One region of the Micromonospora sp. AKA38 genome, then DNA from elsewhere that is predicted to be linked to it. Evidence: riboswitches for the same ligand, from Rfam matches in the RefSeq annotation. Region 1 holds a riboswitch; the other holds the start of a gene.

Region 1 (6,401 bases):
CCGCCTGGTCGGTCACGCCGGTGGCATCGCCGCCCCGGACGAGCCGGGCCTGACGCTCGTCTACGCGGTCTACGTGACCCCGGCTCGCCGGGGCACCGGGCTGCTGGCCGGGCTGGTGGACGCGGTGGCGGCCTGGTCGCGGGCCTGCGGGCGGCCCGAGTTGATGATGGAGGTGGTGGTCGGCAACGACCGCGCCTGCCGGGCCTACCGCAAGTTGGGCTTCACCGACACCGGGGTACGCGTCCCGCACCCCCGGCTCCCCGTCCTGCGCGAACTCCAGATGCGCCGCCCCGCCTGACGGGTGGTGTGGAGAGGGGGCCCCTTCTCTACCGGATGCGTTAGGAAGGGGCCCCTCTTTTCAGGCGTGGCGGCGTGACTGGACGACGCGGAAGCGGTTGGCTACGTAGGCGCCGTCGGTGAGGGCGGAGTTGGCCGCTGCGTTCGCGCCGGAGCCGTGGAAGTCGGAGAACGCCGCCGACTGGTTGACGAACACGCCACCGGTCAGGTTGCAGGACAGGTGCACGCCGGCGTCGATCGCCGCCGCCTCGGCCGCGTCCAGCACGGTCTCGTCGGTGGAGTAGACGGCCGCGGTCAGCGCGCCCTTCTCCCCCACCGTCTCGCGCAGGATGCGCAGGCTGTGCTCGGTCGAGTCGGTCGCGATGGCGAACGAGATCGGCCCGAACCACTCCCGCGCGTACGTCGCGGTGTCGCCGGCGTCCAGCTTGACCACGGTCGGCGTACGCACCACGGCGCCCGGGAAGGACGGGTGCTCGACGGTGCGGGACTCCAGCACCGGCTCGCCGACCTTGGTCACCTCGTCGAGGCGCTCCAGCACCCCGTCGTTGACGATGGCGCCGGTCAGCTCCACGCCCCGGGCCGGGTCGGCGGTGAGCTTGGCGACCGCGCCGGCGATCCCGGCGGCCACCTCGTCGAAGCTCTTGTGCCCCTGGTCGGTCTCGATGCCGTCGCGCGGGATCAGCAGGTTCTGCGAGGTGGTGCACATCTGGCCGCTGTAGAGCGTGAGCGTGAAGCCCAGGTTGCGGCAGAGCCCGGCGAAGTCGTCGGTGGAGTCGATCACCACCGTGTTCAGGCCGGCCTTCTCGGTGTAGACGGCGGCCTGCCGGGCGTTCGCCTCCAGCCAGTCGCCGTACTCGGTGGAGCCGGTGAAGTCGACGATCTTCACGGCCGGGTGCAGGGCCAGCGTCGAGGCGAGCTTCTCGCCGGCCGCCTCGGGGGCGAGCTGCACCAGGTTCGGGTCGAAGCCGGCCTCGGCGAGCACCTGGCGGGCGTACTTCACGGTGATCGCCAGCGGCAGCACGGCGCGCGGGTGCGGCTTCACGACCACCGGGTTGCCGGTGACCAGCGACGCGAAGAACCCGGGGTACGAGTTCCAGGTCGGGAACGTGTTGCAGCCGATGACCAGCGCCACCCCGCGCGGCACCACGTGGAACGTCTTGGTCATCCGCAGCGGGTCGCCCTTGCCGGCGGCCTTCTCCCAGCCGGCCGTCCCCGGGTGGCGGGTCATCTCGGCGTACGCGTAGGCGACCGCCTCCAGCGCGCGGTCCAGCGCATGCGCGCCGCCGGCCTGGAACGCCATCACGAACGCCTGGCCGCTGGTGAACTGCACGGCGTTGGCCAGCTCGAACACGTTCTTGTGCAGCCGGTCGAGGATCTCCAGGCAGACGCCCGCGCGGGCCTTCGGGCCGGCGTCGCGCCAGGCCGGCAGCGCGGCGGTGGCGGCGGCCACCAGCTCGTCCGCGCCGGCGTGCGGGTAGCGGACGTCCAGCGCCACGCCGAACGGGCTGGCCTCGGTGGCCACGGTGGTGCCGTCGCTCGCCTGGTCTAGCGGGAAGTCGCCGCCCAGGTACGCCTCGAAGGCGGCCTTGCCGTCGGCGGCGGCGGTCTCGCCGTACACCCGGGGGCTGGGCGACTCGGGATAGGCGGACCAGTACCCGCGCTCCGTGATGGCGGTCAGCGCCCGGTCGAGGGTCTCGGCGTGCCTGGCGTACAGGGGGTGCGGGGTCTCCGTCATGCCCGCCATCATGCAACAGGAAGGCACCAGATCAGTAGGGGCGTGTCACAACTCAGATCGTCAACTGCCAGTCGACCGAGCCGGCGGCCGGGCGGAAGCCGAGCTGCTCGTTGATCGCGATCATGGGACCGTTGGCGGCGGCGTTCCAGGTGTCGACCGTCCGCAGCGCCGGCTCGTGGCCCAGCGCGTACGCCAGGTTGGCGACCTTGCAGAGCAGGCCGAGCCGGTGGCCGCGGTGGCCGGGGTCGACGATGGTGATCTGCTGCCAGGCGTGGTCGGTGCTGCTCGCCGCCAGGCTGAGCTGGCTCCAGCCGACCAGCCGGCCGGACGCCTCGTGCACCGCGCCGGTGTTGTAGCGGCGCACCCCCCGGGCGTCGAGCGCCCGCTCCACGCCCCGCTTCCGCTGCGCGTCCATCTTCTGCTGCTCCCACTCCAGCTCACCCATCGGCGCGTCGAGCAGCAGCCGGCCCTCCAGGTGGGCGGTGTCCGCGACGTACTCCTCGGGCGTGTGGTCGCGCCAGTGCACGGTCCGGTAGCCGGTGGCCGCCGCGCGGGCGTCGGCGTGCAGCGCGGCCAGCCGGGTCCGGTCGAGCGCGGTCACGTCGAGCCGGCGGCGGACGTCGGCGTTGGCCGCCCTCGCGCCCATCGCGGCGGCGAACGCGGCGCCCGGGAACTCCCGGTCCTCCTCGCCGGGCAGCGCGGCGGCGGTGGAGCCGACCAGCCGCTTGCCGCCGCGCTCCCGGAACAGCCGTACGCCGTGCTCGTGCAGCGCGCGCCCGATCCCGCGACGCCGGTGGGCCGGGTCGACCACCAGCTCGACGCTGGCGTTCTCGGTGTTCTCCAGCCTGTGCAGGTGCAGCCGGAGCCAGCCGACCGGCTCGCCGTCGAGGCGGGCGACGAGCCACCGCCCGTCGATGCCGGGCATCGGGTGCCGGAGCAGCGCCTCGAACCGCCGTCGGCAGGTCGGCGGCAGGTCCGGCTCGTCGACGGCGCCGGCCGCTTCCGCGATCCGGTACGCCGCGTCGAGCGTCGGCAGGTCGGCCGCGTCCAGCGGGGTGACGGTCAGGCCCATGGCGGCGAGCCTGCCCGGGAAAAAGCGACAGGGCCAGCGGTTTTCCGCTGGCCCTGTCCTACGTTGGTCGGGAGGGACGTTCGCACAACGCCTCCGGCGTTGGGTCGCAAAACTTTGAAAAGTCTCCGGCGAATGCCCTCCCGCACCGAGCATCTTGCGCCGTCCGGTTCCTGCCGTCAAGTCCTGCGGTGACAGTTTTCCGACACGCGCCGCACATCCCCCGTCACCGCTGGTCGCCCGCGATCCCTCTCCCGGGCGAGCCCACCCCCACCCACCCCGCCGGCCCTCCGCCGGCCCTCCGCCCGCCCGACTCGCGAGTTGACCAAGGAGTTTGCGTCGGGGGCAGCACTCCAGGCCGACGCAAACTCCTTGATCAACCTCGCGGGGCGGGGGTGGGGTGGGGCGGGGTGGTGGGGCGGGGGTCAGCCCAGGAGGCCGGCGTCGCGGGCGGCGCGGAGGCTGGGCTTGATGCGGTGCGTGGGGCCGGAGGCGGCGGCCACCGCGTCAAGCGTCTTGAGGCCCTCGCCGGTGTTGAAGATCACCGTCTCCGCGGTCGGGTCCAGCCGGCCCGACTCCACCAGCTTGCGCAGCACCGCCACCGTCACGCCGCCCGCCGTCTCGGCGAACACGCCGGTGGTACGCGCCAGCAGCGTGATCCCGGCGCGGATCTCGTCGTCGTCGGCGTACTCCATCCAGCCGCCGGTGCGGCGGACCGCCTCCAGCGCGTAGACGCCGGCGGCCGGGTCGCCGATGTTGAGCGACTTGGCGATGCCGGTCGGCTTGACCGGGACGATGGTGTCGCGGTCGTCGTGCAGCGCGGTGGCGATCGGGTTGCAGCCGGCGGACTGCGCGCCGAACACCTTCCAGCCGCCGGCCGGCGCCTCGACCAGGCCGATCTCCACCAGCTCGGCGAACGCCTTGTCGATCTTGGTGAGCAGCTCGCCACTGGCCATCGGGATCACCACCTGGGCCGGGATACGCCAGCCGAGCTGCTCGGCCACCTCGTAGCCGAGCGTCTTGGAGCCCTCGGCGTAGAAGGGCCGCACGTTCACGTTGACGAACGCGGTGTCCTCGAACTCGTCGGTCTCCACCAGCTCGCCGCAGAGCCGGTTCACGTCGTCGTACGAGCCGTCGATGGCGACCAGGTCACCGCCGTAGACGGCGGTGGTGACCACCTTGCCCTGCTCCAGGTCGCTGGGGATGAAGACCACCGACGGCACCCCGGCACGGGCCGCGTGCGCGGCGACCGAGTTGGCCAGGTTGCCGGTGGACGCGCAGGCGTAGCGGGTGAAGCCGAGCGCCCGGGCGGCGGTCAGCGCCACCGACACCACCCGGTCCTTGAACGAGTGGGTGGGGTTGGCACTGTCGTCCTTCACCCACAGCGGCGCGGTGATGCCCAGCTCGGCGGCGAGGTGGCCGGCGGCGACCAGCGGGGTCAGCCCCGGGTCGAGGGTGACCCGGGTGGCCGGGTCCTGACCGGCCGGGAGCAGGGCGGCGTACCGCCAGATGCTGTTCGGGCCGGCCTCGATCTGCTCCCGGGTGACGGCGGCCAGGGCGGCGGTGTCGTAGTCGACCTCCAGCGGGCCGAAACACTCGTAGCAGGCGTGCTGGGCGGCCAGCGGGTAGCGCGCGGAACAGGCGCGACAGACCAGGGCGCGGGCCGGGCTGCGGGAGGTGTCGATGCCAGGGACGGCGGAGAGCGTCGACGTCATGTCGAGGAAATTCCTCTCATCTTTCCCCGCATCGCCGGGTGCGGCGGGGACGGAATTGGCACCTGCCCGCAGGGCGCTCGGCGTCGAGCGTGCGGGTGGTTGCCGGGGCGTCGTCGGGCCGTATCCCTCAGCCCCTCTGGATGAGGTATGCAGTTGTGCCGTCGAGTCTATGCGCCGCCAACGGCCCCGCCACCCCGGGTCCCACGCAGTGGGCCGCCCCACCGACCCCGCCTCCCGCCCCTGACCTCGGTCGATCATGAGGTTGACGGCGACAAATCGGACGGTGTCCGCCGTCAACCTCATGATCGCCGGGGCGGCGGGCCGCAGGGCGGGCGCACGGGTGGCATGATCGCTGGATGCGACGTTCGTCCGGCCTTGTCGGAGGGCTCGCCGGAGTCGTGCTGCTGGCGGCCTGCACCGCGAAGCCGGCGCCGGTCGACCCGCTGCCCGAGCCGCCGGACGAGGTCACGCCGTCCCCCTCGGCGGCCTGCCCCCCGGAGGGCATCCGGATCACCGAGCTGGGCGTGAGCGCCGCGATGGGGTTGCGGGCCATGGGCCTGGACCTGGTCAACTGCGGAACCCAGCCGTACGCGCTGCGCGGCTACCCGGCGGTCAGCCTGCGGGACGCCGACGGGGACCCGGTCAAGGTCAGGATCATCCCGGGCGCGACGGGGATCACCTCCGGCTTCGACGCCCCACCCACCCGGCTCGTGCTGCGCCCCGGCGAACGGGCCGGCGCCGCGCTGCTCTGGCGCAACACGGTCACCGATCCGACCGTGGTGGCCACCGAGGGCGCTCAGCTCGACGTCGCGCCGGTGGCCGGCAGGCCGGCGTACGCGGTGGCGATGGACGGGACGATCGACCTCGGCAACACCGGCCGGCTCGGGGTCAGCGCCTGGAAGCGCCGCGACGCCGACCCGACCACGGAACCGGTCACGCCGAGCGCCCCGCCCTCCTCGGCCGTGACGCCGGACAATCCGCTGTAGCCGGTCAGCCCGTCATTCGGCAGCGTCCGGCACGAACACACCCAGACCCTGGTGGCCGTACAACTCTCCGGTCTCGATCAGGATCGTGATGGCCTGCCGCACGGTCGACTGACTGCCCACCTCATACAGGTCAGCCAACTCCTTGGTGGAGGGCAGCTTGTGTCCGGGTGGCCACTCGCCATCGGCGATGCGCCGCCTGATGTCGGCGATGATCCTGCGGTAGTGCGGTTCGAATCGGCGCGGTGTGGACATGCGGGCAACTCCCAGCTAGGCATGCCCATCTGATCACGAGGCCCGGAGAAACCTCAAGCGCATCGTTGACTTTACCAGCATTATCGATAAAGCTGCCTCACGGGAGCGTCCAGCTAGGCACTGGTTGATCCCCCAGGCCGGGGCGGCGCAGATCTCCGCCGGAATTCGCGCTGTCCCGGCACCCCCACCAGGCGAAGGAGACGTGGTGTGACGGATGCGGAGACGAGTTCGGAGGTGCCCGTCGCGAGCGCGATCTGGGCGGTCGAGCAGGTCACCAGCGAGCTGCGGGAGGCGTACCTCGGGGTGGCCGCCGCCACCGTGCTGCTGGAGCGCGTCGGCGCGGGCTG
Region 2 (6,401 bases), on a different contig from region 1:
GGCGCGGCGTCCCGGAGCACCCCGTCGCGGCGCATGCCGAGCCGGCGGGCGACCGCGATGCTGCGCTCGTTGCCGGCCCGGGTCACCCACTCGACGCGGTGGATGCCGCGCTCCCGGACCGCCCAGTCGATGACGACCCGGGCGGCCCGGGTGACCAGGCCCTGGCCCTCCGCGTCGGCCTCCAGCCAGCAGCCGGCCTCGCAGACGCCGCGCGCGGTGCTCAGCGACACCAGCAGCACGCCACCGACGAGCGTGCCGCGCTGCCAGATGCCCCAGATCCCGCCGTCGTCGCGGGCCCACCGGTCCGCGTACGCCTGGAGGACCCGGCGGGCCGACTCGGCGTCGGTGGCCACGAAGGACGCGCCGACCCAGGGCGCGATGTGCTCCCGGCAGCGGTCGAGGTTGGCGAGGAACTCGTCGGCGTGCCAGGGCTGCAACGGGCGCAGCTCGGCGTCGTCGGTCAGGGCAAGCGCGAACATCCGTGCAACCTACCGGCCCACCGTGCGGTCCCGCCCGCCGATTTCGCCGCTCACTGTCGCATCTCGTACGCGCCGGCCAGGTCGGCCACCCGCTGCCACGTGCGGGCGCTGCGATCGGCGTCGACCACCGGGCGGCGGATGTGGGCGAGCGCCCAGGCGGCCTGCTCGTCGGTGGTGGCCGGTTTGCCGTGCAGCTCGGTGGCGTAGCCGGAGAAGTCCCGGACCAGCAGGTCGAAGATCTCGTCGAGCAGGTCCGGGTCGAGGCCGGTCAGCTCCGCCTGCTCCAGGACGAGCTGACCGTAGACCACGAGCGCGAAGAGCTGGCCGATGGTGAGCAGGAAGTCCAGGTCGCGCTGCTGCGTCTCGTCCGGCGCGTGCGCGGCGAGCAGCGTGACCAGCCCGTCGGCCTGTTCCCGGAACCGGGCCACGTTGGGCAGGTGGGCGTGCGCGTCGTAGGCGGCGCGCCAGTCGTGGAACCGGATCGCGCCGAGGCCGCGCGCCGGGCCCTGCCGGAACAGGAACGTGTCGTCGGCCGCGTCCCGCCGGGTCGGCACCGCCGGGTGCTCGGTGGGCCGGAACAGGTAGTTGGGCATGAACTTGAGGATCAGCGCCAGGTTGACGTGGACGGTGCCCTCCAGCTTCGGCAGGCCGCGGATGTCCTTGGCGGCCTTGTCGAAGTAGGTGTCGGCCTCGAAGCCCTTGGCGGCGATGACGTCCCAGAGCAGGTCGATCACCTTCTCGCCCTCGGTGGTGACCTTCATCTTGGTCATCGGGTTAAACAGCAGGTAGCGGCGGTCGTCCGGGCCGGCCGAGCGGAAGTAGTCGACCGCCCGGTCGCTGAACAGCTTCATCGCCACCAGCCGGGCGTACGCGTCGGTCAGCTCGCGGCGCACGTGCGGGAAGTCGGTGACCCGCCGGCCGTACAGCACCCGGCCGTGGGCGTGGCTGACCGCCTCGTACATGGCGTGCTCGCAGATGCCGACGGACGCGGTGCAGAGGTTGAACTTGCCGACGTTGACCGTGTTCAGCGCGGCGTCGAACGCGGCCGGCCCGGTGTGCAGCACGTCCTCGGCGCGCACCGGGTAGTCCTCCAGCCGGAACTCGGAGACGTACATCTGGGCGGCGACCACGTTGCGGACCAGCCGGTACGCCGGGTGCCGGCTGTCGGCGGCGAAGAACACGTACCCCTCGGGGCCCTCGACGTCGGCGCGCCGGCCGAAGACCGAGACCAGCCCGGCGACGTTGCCGTTGCCGATGTAGTACTTGCCGCCGGTGGCCCGGAACCCACCCGCGCCGTCGGGGGTGAGCAGCATGTCGGTGGCGTAGATGTCGGCGCCGTGCGGACGCTCGGAGAGGCCGAACGCCATCACGTGCCCCTGGTCGAGCAGCTCGGCGGCGCGGGCCCGGGCGGCGGCGTTGCCGCTCTGCCACACCGGCCCGAGGCCGAGCACGGTGACCTGCCAGGTGTACCAGTAGCCGAGCCCGTAGAAGCCGAGGATCTCGCTGAGCGCGGCGTTGCGGGCGGTGTCCCAGCGCTTGTCGGCGTCGTCGCCGCCGTCGGCGGACGGGGTGAGGAACGTGGCGAAGAGGCGTTCCCGGGCGGCGAAGTCGAGGAAGTCGCCATACCACTCGCGGGCGTGGTAGCTGTCGACCAGGGCGCGCTTGCCCCGGGTCTCGAACCAGTCGATGGTGGCGCGCAGCAGCCGCCGCGAGGTCTCGTCGAGGTCGGCGGGGTCGTAGTGGTGCGGGTGGAACAGCAGCGGGTCGCTCACGCGGGGGGCCTTTCCGGGTCGAGGTCGCGGAGGGTGGCCAGGACGTCGTCCAGCCAGGCCAGCACCATCCGCTCGTACGCGATGCCGCCGCGCAGCACCACGTGCTGCAACGCCGCCCGGGCGTCGGGTGCGGCGGAGCCGAAGTCGCGGCGCTCGCCGGCCAGGTAGCCGGCGAGGACGGTCTGGTGGTCGGCGCGATAGCGCTCGACCTCGGCGACCAGGAGCGCGCGCCCGGCCGCGTCGTCGAACGCGGCGCCCCGGATCTTGACCGCCAGTTCGTGCCGGACCGCCTCCGGGCGCACCGGGGCGTGCAGCCAGCCGACAAGCGCGGCCCGGCCGGTCGGGGTGACCGACCAGAGCTTCTTGTCCGGCAGGCTCTCCTGACCGATCTCCTCACCGGTGATCCGGTCGTCCTCGGCGAGCTGCTTGAGGACCCGGTAGATCTGCTGGTGCGTGGCGGTCCAGAAGCGCCCGATCGAGCGGTCGAAGCGACGGGCCAGCTCGTAGCCGGAGGCGGGTTGCTCCAGCAGCGAGACGAGGATGGCGTGCTCCAGCGACATGCCGGTCATCTTGCTATGCACTTTGTTGCATAGCAAGACCCCGCCCGGTAAGGCACGGCCGTGAGGGTGGTCATAACGGCTGGACGACCGGCGCACCGGTGCTGCTAGCCTTTCGGCAGGTCATGAGCGCCAGCGTCAAGCCCCGGCTCGCTGGCCGGCAACCCTCCGCCACGGTGGGGTGCTCCGGGTGAGGACCAGGCGTCGGCCGCAGCCGGCGCAAGCGTGGCCTGGCACCCAGGTCAGCACCAACCGGCCAGGGAGACCCGATGTTCGCACCGCCCCTCGTTCCGACCCGCCTCATGCTGGTCACGCGTCGCCACGTCGACCTGATGCGGGTGTGCAGCGACCGCTGTCGCGACGCGCGCTGAGCGACCGCTCCACCCTTTCCCGATCCACCCTTCCGGCTTCGCCGTGCCCGGCGGCGCCGGCACCGGCACGCGTCCCGCGTGTCCGTCCACTCTGGAGAGACATCGTGCGTATCCGTACCGCCCTGACCCGCGTGGCCGCGCTCGGCGCCGCCGCCGTGCTCGCCGCCACCGCGCTGACCGCCTGCGGCGGGTCGGCCGACGACGCGGCCGACAACCCGTACGGCCTGCTGCAACCCGGTGTGATCCGGGCCGGCACGCTCACCGACGCCCCGCCGAACGTCTTCCTCAAGGACGGCGAGTTCACCGGCTTCGACAACGACCTGCTGCGGGCCGTCGCCGGGAAGGTCGGTCTGCGGGTGGAGTTCGTCGGCACCGACTTCTCCGCGCTGCTCGCCCAGGTCAACAAACGCAAGTTCGACGTGGGCAGCTCCTCGATCACGGTCACCGAGGCGCGGAAGAAGACCGTCGACTTCGGCAACGGCTACGACTTCGGCTACTTCGGCCTGGACGTGCCGGCCGGCTCCGCGATCACCGGCTTCGACCAGCTCGCCGGCAAGCGCGTGGTGGTGGTCCAGGGCACCGTGCAGGACGACTTCGCCACGAGGGAGAAGCTGAACCCGGTGCGGGTGCCCGACTACAACGGCGCGGTCAACCAGCTCAAGGCCGGCACCGCCGACGCCTGGATCGCCCCGGCCGAGATCGGCGACAAGTCCGCGGCCGACAGCACCGGCAAGATCAAGGTCGCGGCGAAGCAGCTCAGCCCCGCGCCGACGGCGTACGCGGTGGCGAAGGGCAACGACAGGCTGCGCGAGGCGCTGGACAAGGGCCTCGACCAGGTGATCGCCGACGGCACCTGGAGCCGCCTCCAGGCGCGGTACTACCCGGGCCGGCCGATCCCGGCCGACTTCACCCCCGGCAGCGGATCGGTCGCCGTGCCGTCGCCGTCGGCGGCCTCTGCGAACCGGTAACCGGGCACGAGCGGGACGGACGGAGCGGACATGGATCCACTGAGCACCCTCTGGGAGACGTTCTTCGACTGGGGGTCGATGCGCGAGGCGCTGCCCGAGATGCTGACCGTCGGGCTGCCGAACACGCTGATCCTGGCCGCCTCCGCCGCCCTGCTCGGCTCGGTGCTGGGCATGCTGCTGGCGGTCGCCGGCATCTCGCGTACCCGCTGGTTGCGGTGGCCGGCCCGGGTCTACACCGACGTGTTCCGCGGCCTGCCGGCCGCGGCCACCATCCTGCTCATCGGCGTCGGCCTGGCGCCGCTGGGCATGGAGGTCTGGGGCCCGAACCCCTACCCGCTGGGCGTGCTGGCGCTGTCGCTCATCGCCGCCGCCTACCTCGGCGAGATCTTCCGGGCCGGCATCCTGAGCGTGGAGGCCGCCCAGTTGGAGGGCGCCCGGGCGCTCGGCTTCTCCTGGGCCGAGTCGATGCGACTGGTGATCATCCCGCAGGGCGTACGCCGGGTGCTGCCCGCCTGGGTCAACCAGCTCATCGCGTTGATCAAGGACTCCAGCCTGGTCTACTTCCTCGGCCTGCTGGCCAGCCAGCGGGAGCTGTTCCGGATCGGCCAGGACTACGCGGCGAACACCGGCAACCAGTCCGCGCTGCTGCTGGCCGGCCTCTGCTACCTGCTGCTGACCGTGCCGCTGACGCACGCGGTCAACTGGCTGGACCGGCGGCTGCGCCAGGGCCGCCCGGCCACCCCGCCGTCCGAGCCCGACACCGACCTGACGCCGGCCGGCGTCACCCCGACCGGAAGGGACCCGCGATGAGCACCAGCACCGTCACCTCGGTCAGCCTCGCCGTCCGCGACGTGCACCTGGCGTTCGGCGCGCACCGGGTGCTGCGCGGCGCGGACCTGGACGTGGCCCGGGGCGGCACCGCCTGCGTGATCGGACCGTCCGGCTCCGGAAAGTCCACGCTGCTGCGCACGATCAACCGGCTGATCGAGCCGGACCGGGGCGACGTGCTGTTGGACGGGCGCAGCGTGCTGCGCGACGACCCGGACGCGCTGCGGCAACGCGTCGGCATGGTGTTCCAGCAGTTCAACCTCTTCCCGCACCTGAGCGTGCTGCGCAACGTCACGCTCGCGCTGCGGAAGCTGAAGAAGCTCGACCGGGACGAGGCGGAGGCGGTGGCCCGCGCCCAACTCGACCTGGTCGGGCTCGCCGCGAAGGCCGACGCCCGGCCGGCGCAGCTCTCCGGCGGCCAGCAGCAACGCGTCGCCATCGCCCGCGCGCTCGCGCTGCGCCCGCAGGTGATGCTCTTCGACGAGGCCACCTCGGCGCTGGACCCGGAGCTGGTCAAGGGCGTGCTCGCGGTGATGGCCGACCTCGCCGCCGCCGGCATGACCATGGTGGTGGTCACGCACGAGATGGGCTTCGCCCGCACCGTCGCCGACACGGTCGCGTTCATGGACGCCGGCAGGGTGCTGGAGGCCGGGCCGCCGGCCGCCGTGTTCGAGGCCCCCGAACACCCCCGGTTGCGGCGGTTCCTGTCCCAGGTGCTCTGATCAGCCCTTGACGGCGCCGATCAGCACCCCCTTGATGAAGTGCCGCTGGATGAACGGGTAGACCGCGACGATCGGCGCGACGGTCAGCACCACCACCGCCATCTTGATCGCCTCGGTCGGCGGCATGGTCACCCCGCTGGCCGCGCCGGAGGTGTGCGGCGCCTGCCCGGCCAGCAGGTAGCTCTGCAACACCCGCTGGATCGGGTACATGTCGTTGCGGTCGATGAACAGCAGCGCGTCGAACCACACGTTCCAGTAGCTGACCGCGTAGAAGAGACCGACCACGGCGATCACCGCGCGGGACAACGGCAGCACGATGCGGCCCAGCGTCCGGAAGTCGCTGGCGCCGTCGATGCGCGCGCTGTCCAGCAGCTCCTGCGGGATGCCCTGGAAGAAGCCGCGCACCACCACCAGGTTGAACACGCTGATCGCGGACGGCAGCACCAGCGCCCAGATGGTGTCCTTGAGCCCGAGCCCGGTGACCACCAGGTAGCGGGGCACGAGCGGCGGGTAGACCAGGAACGGGATCAGGAAGTACGCCAGCAGCCAGCGGTGCCCCACCGTGCCCGGCCGGGACAACCCGTACGCGGCCAGCACGGTGACGGTCAGCGCGATCGCGGTGCCGCAGACGGTGACCAGCGTGCTGATCCACAGCGCCCGGGTGACCGCGCCGCCGGCGAAGATGGTGGCGTACGCCGAGGTGT

Evidence for each region. Region 1 has a riboswitch for S-adenosylmethionine ahead of thrC (threonine synthase). Riboswitches for the same ligand answer to the same signal wherever they lie in the genome.
Region 2: it holds a riboswitch for S-adenosylmethionine, as region 1 does, so the genes downstream of both, TPA0908_RS25285 (ABC transporter substrate-binding protein) here and thrC (threonine synthase) in region 1, are expected to answer to the same signal.

Annotation. Positions count from the first base shown of each region.
Region 1 covers NZ_BNEI01000003.1:1,504,878-1,511,278, forward strand. The annotation lists gene TPA0908_RS15580 (GNAT family N-acetyltransferase) at 1-298, shown strand, start outside; gene paaN (phenylacetic acid degradation protein PaaN) at 359-2,032, opposite strand; gene TPA0908_RS15590 (GNAT family N-acetyltransferase) at 2,085-3,104, opposite strand; gene thrC (threonine synthase) at 3,527-4,816, opposite strand; SAM riboswitch class I at 4,830-4,963, opposite strand; gene TPA0908_RS15600 (DUF4232 domain-containing protein) at 5,173-5,802, shown strand; gene TPA0908_RS15605 (winged helix-turn-helix domain-containing protein) at 5,815-6,054, opposite strand; gene TPA0908_RS15610 (hypothetical protein) at 6,262-6,401, shown strand, end outside.
Region 2 covers NZ_BNEI01000005.1:1,866,397-1,872,797, forward strand. The annotation lists gene TPA0908_RS25270 (GNAT family N-acetyltransferase) at 1-479, opposite strand, end outside; gene TPA0908_RS25275 (acyl-CoA dehydrogenase family protein) at 530-2,251, opposite strand; gene TPA0908_RS25280 (PadR family transcriptional regulator) at 2,248-2,811, opposite strand; SAM riboswitch class IV at 2,930-3,040, shown strand; gene TPA0908_RS25285 (ABC transporter substrate-binding protein) at 3,284-4,147, shown strand; gene TPA0908_RS25290 (amino acid ABC transporter permease) at 4,178-4,957, shown strand; gene TPA0908_RS25295 (amino acid ABC transporter ATP-binding protein) at 4,954-5,697, shown strand; gene TPA0908_RS25300 (carbohydrate ABC transporter permease) at 5,698-6,401, opposite strand, start outside.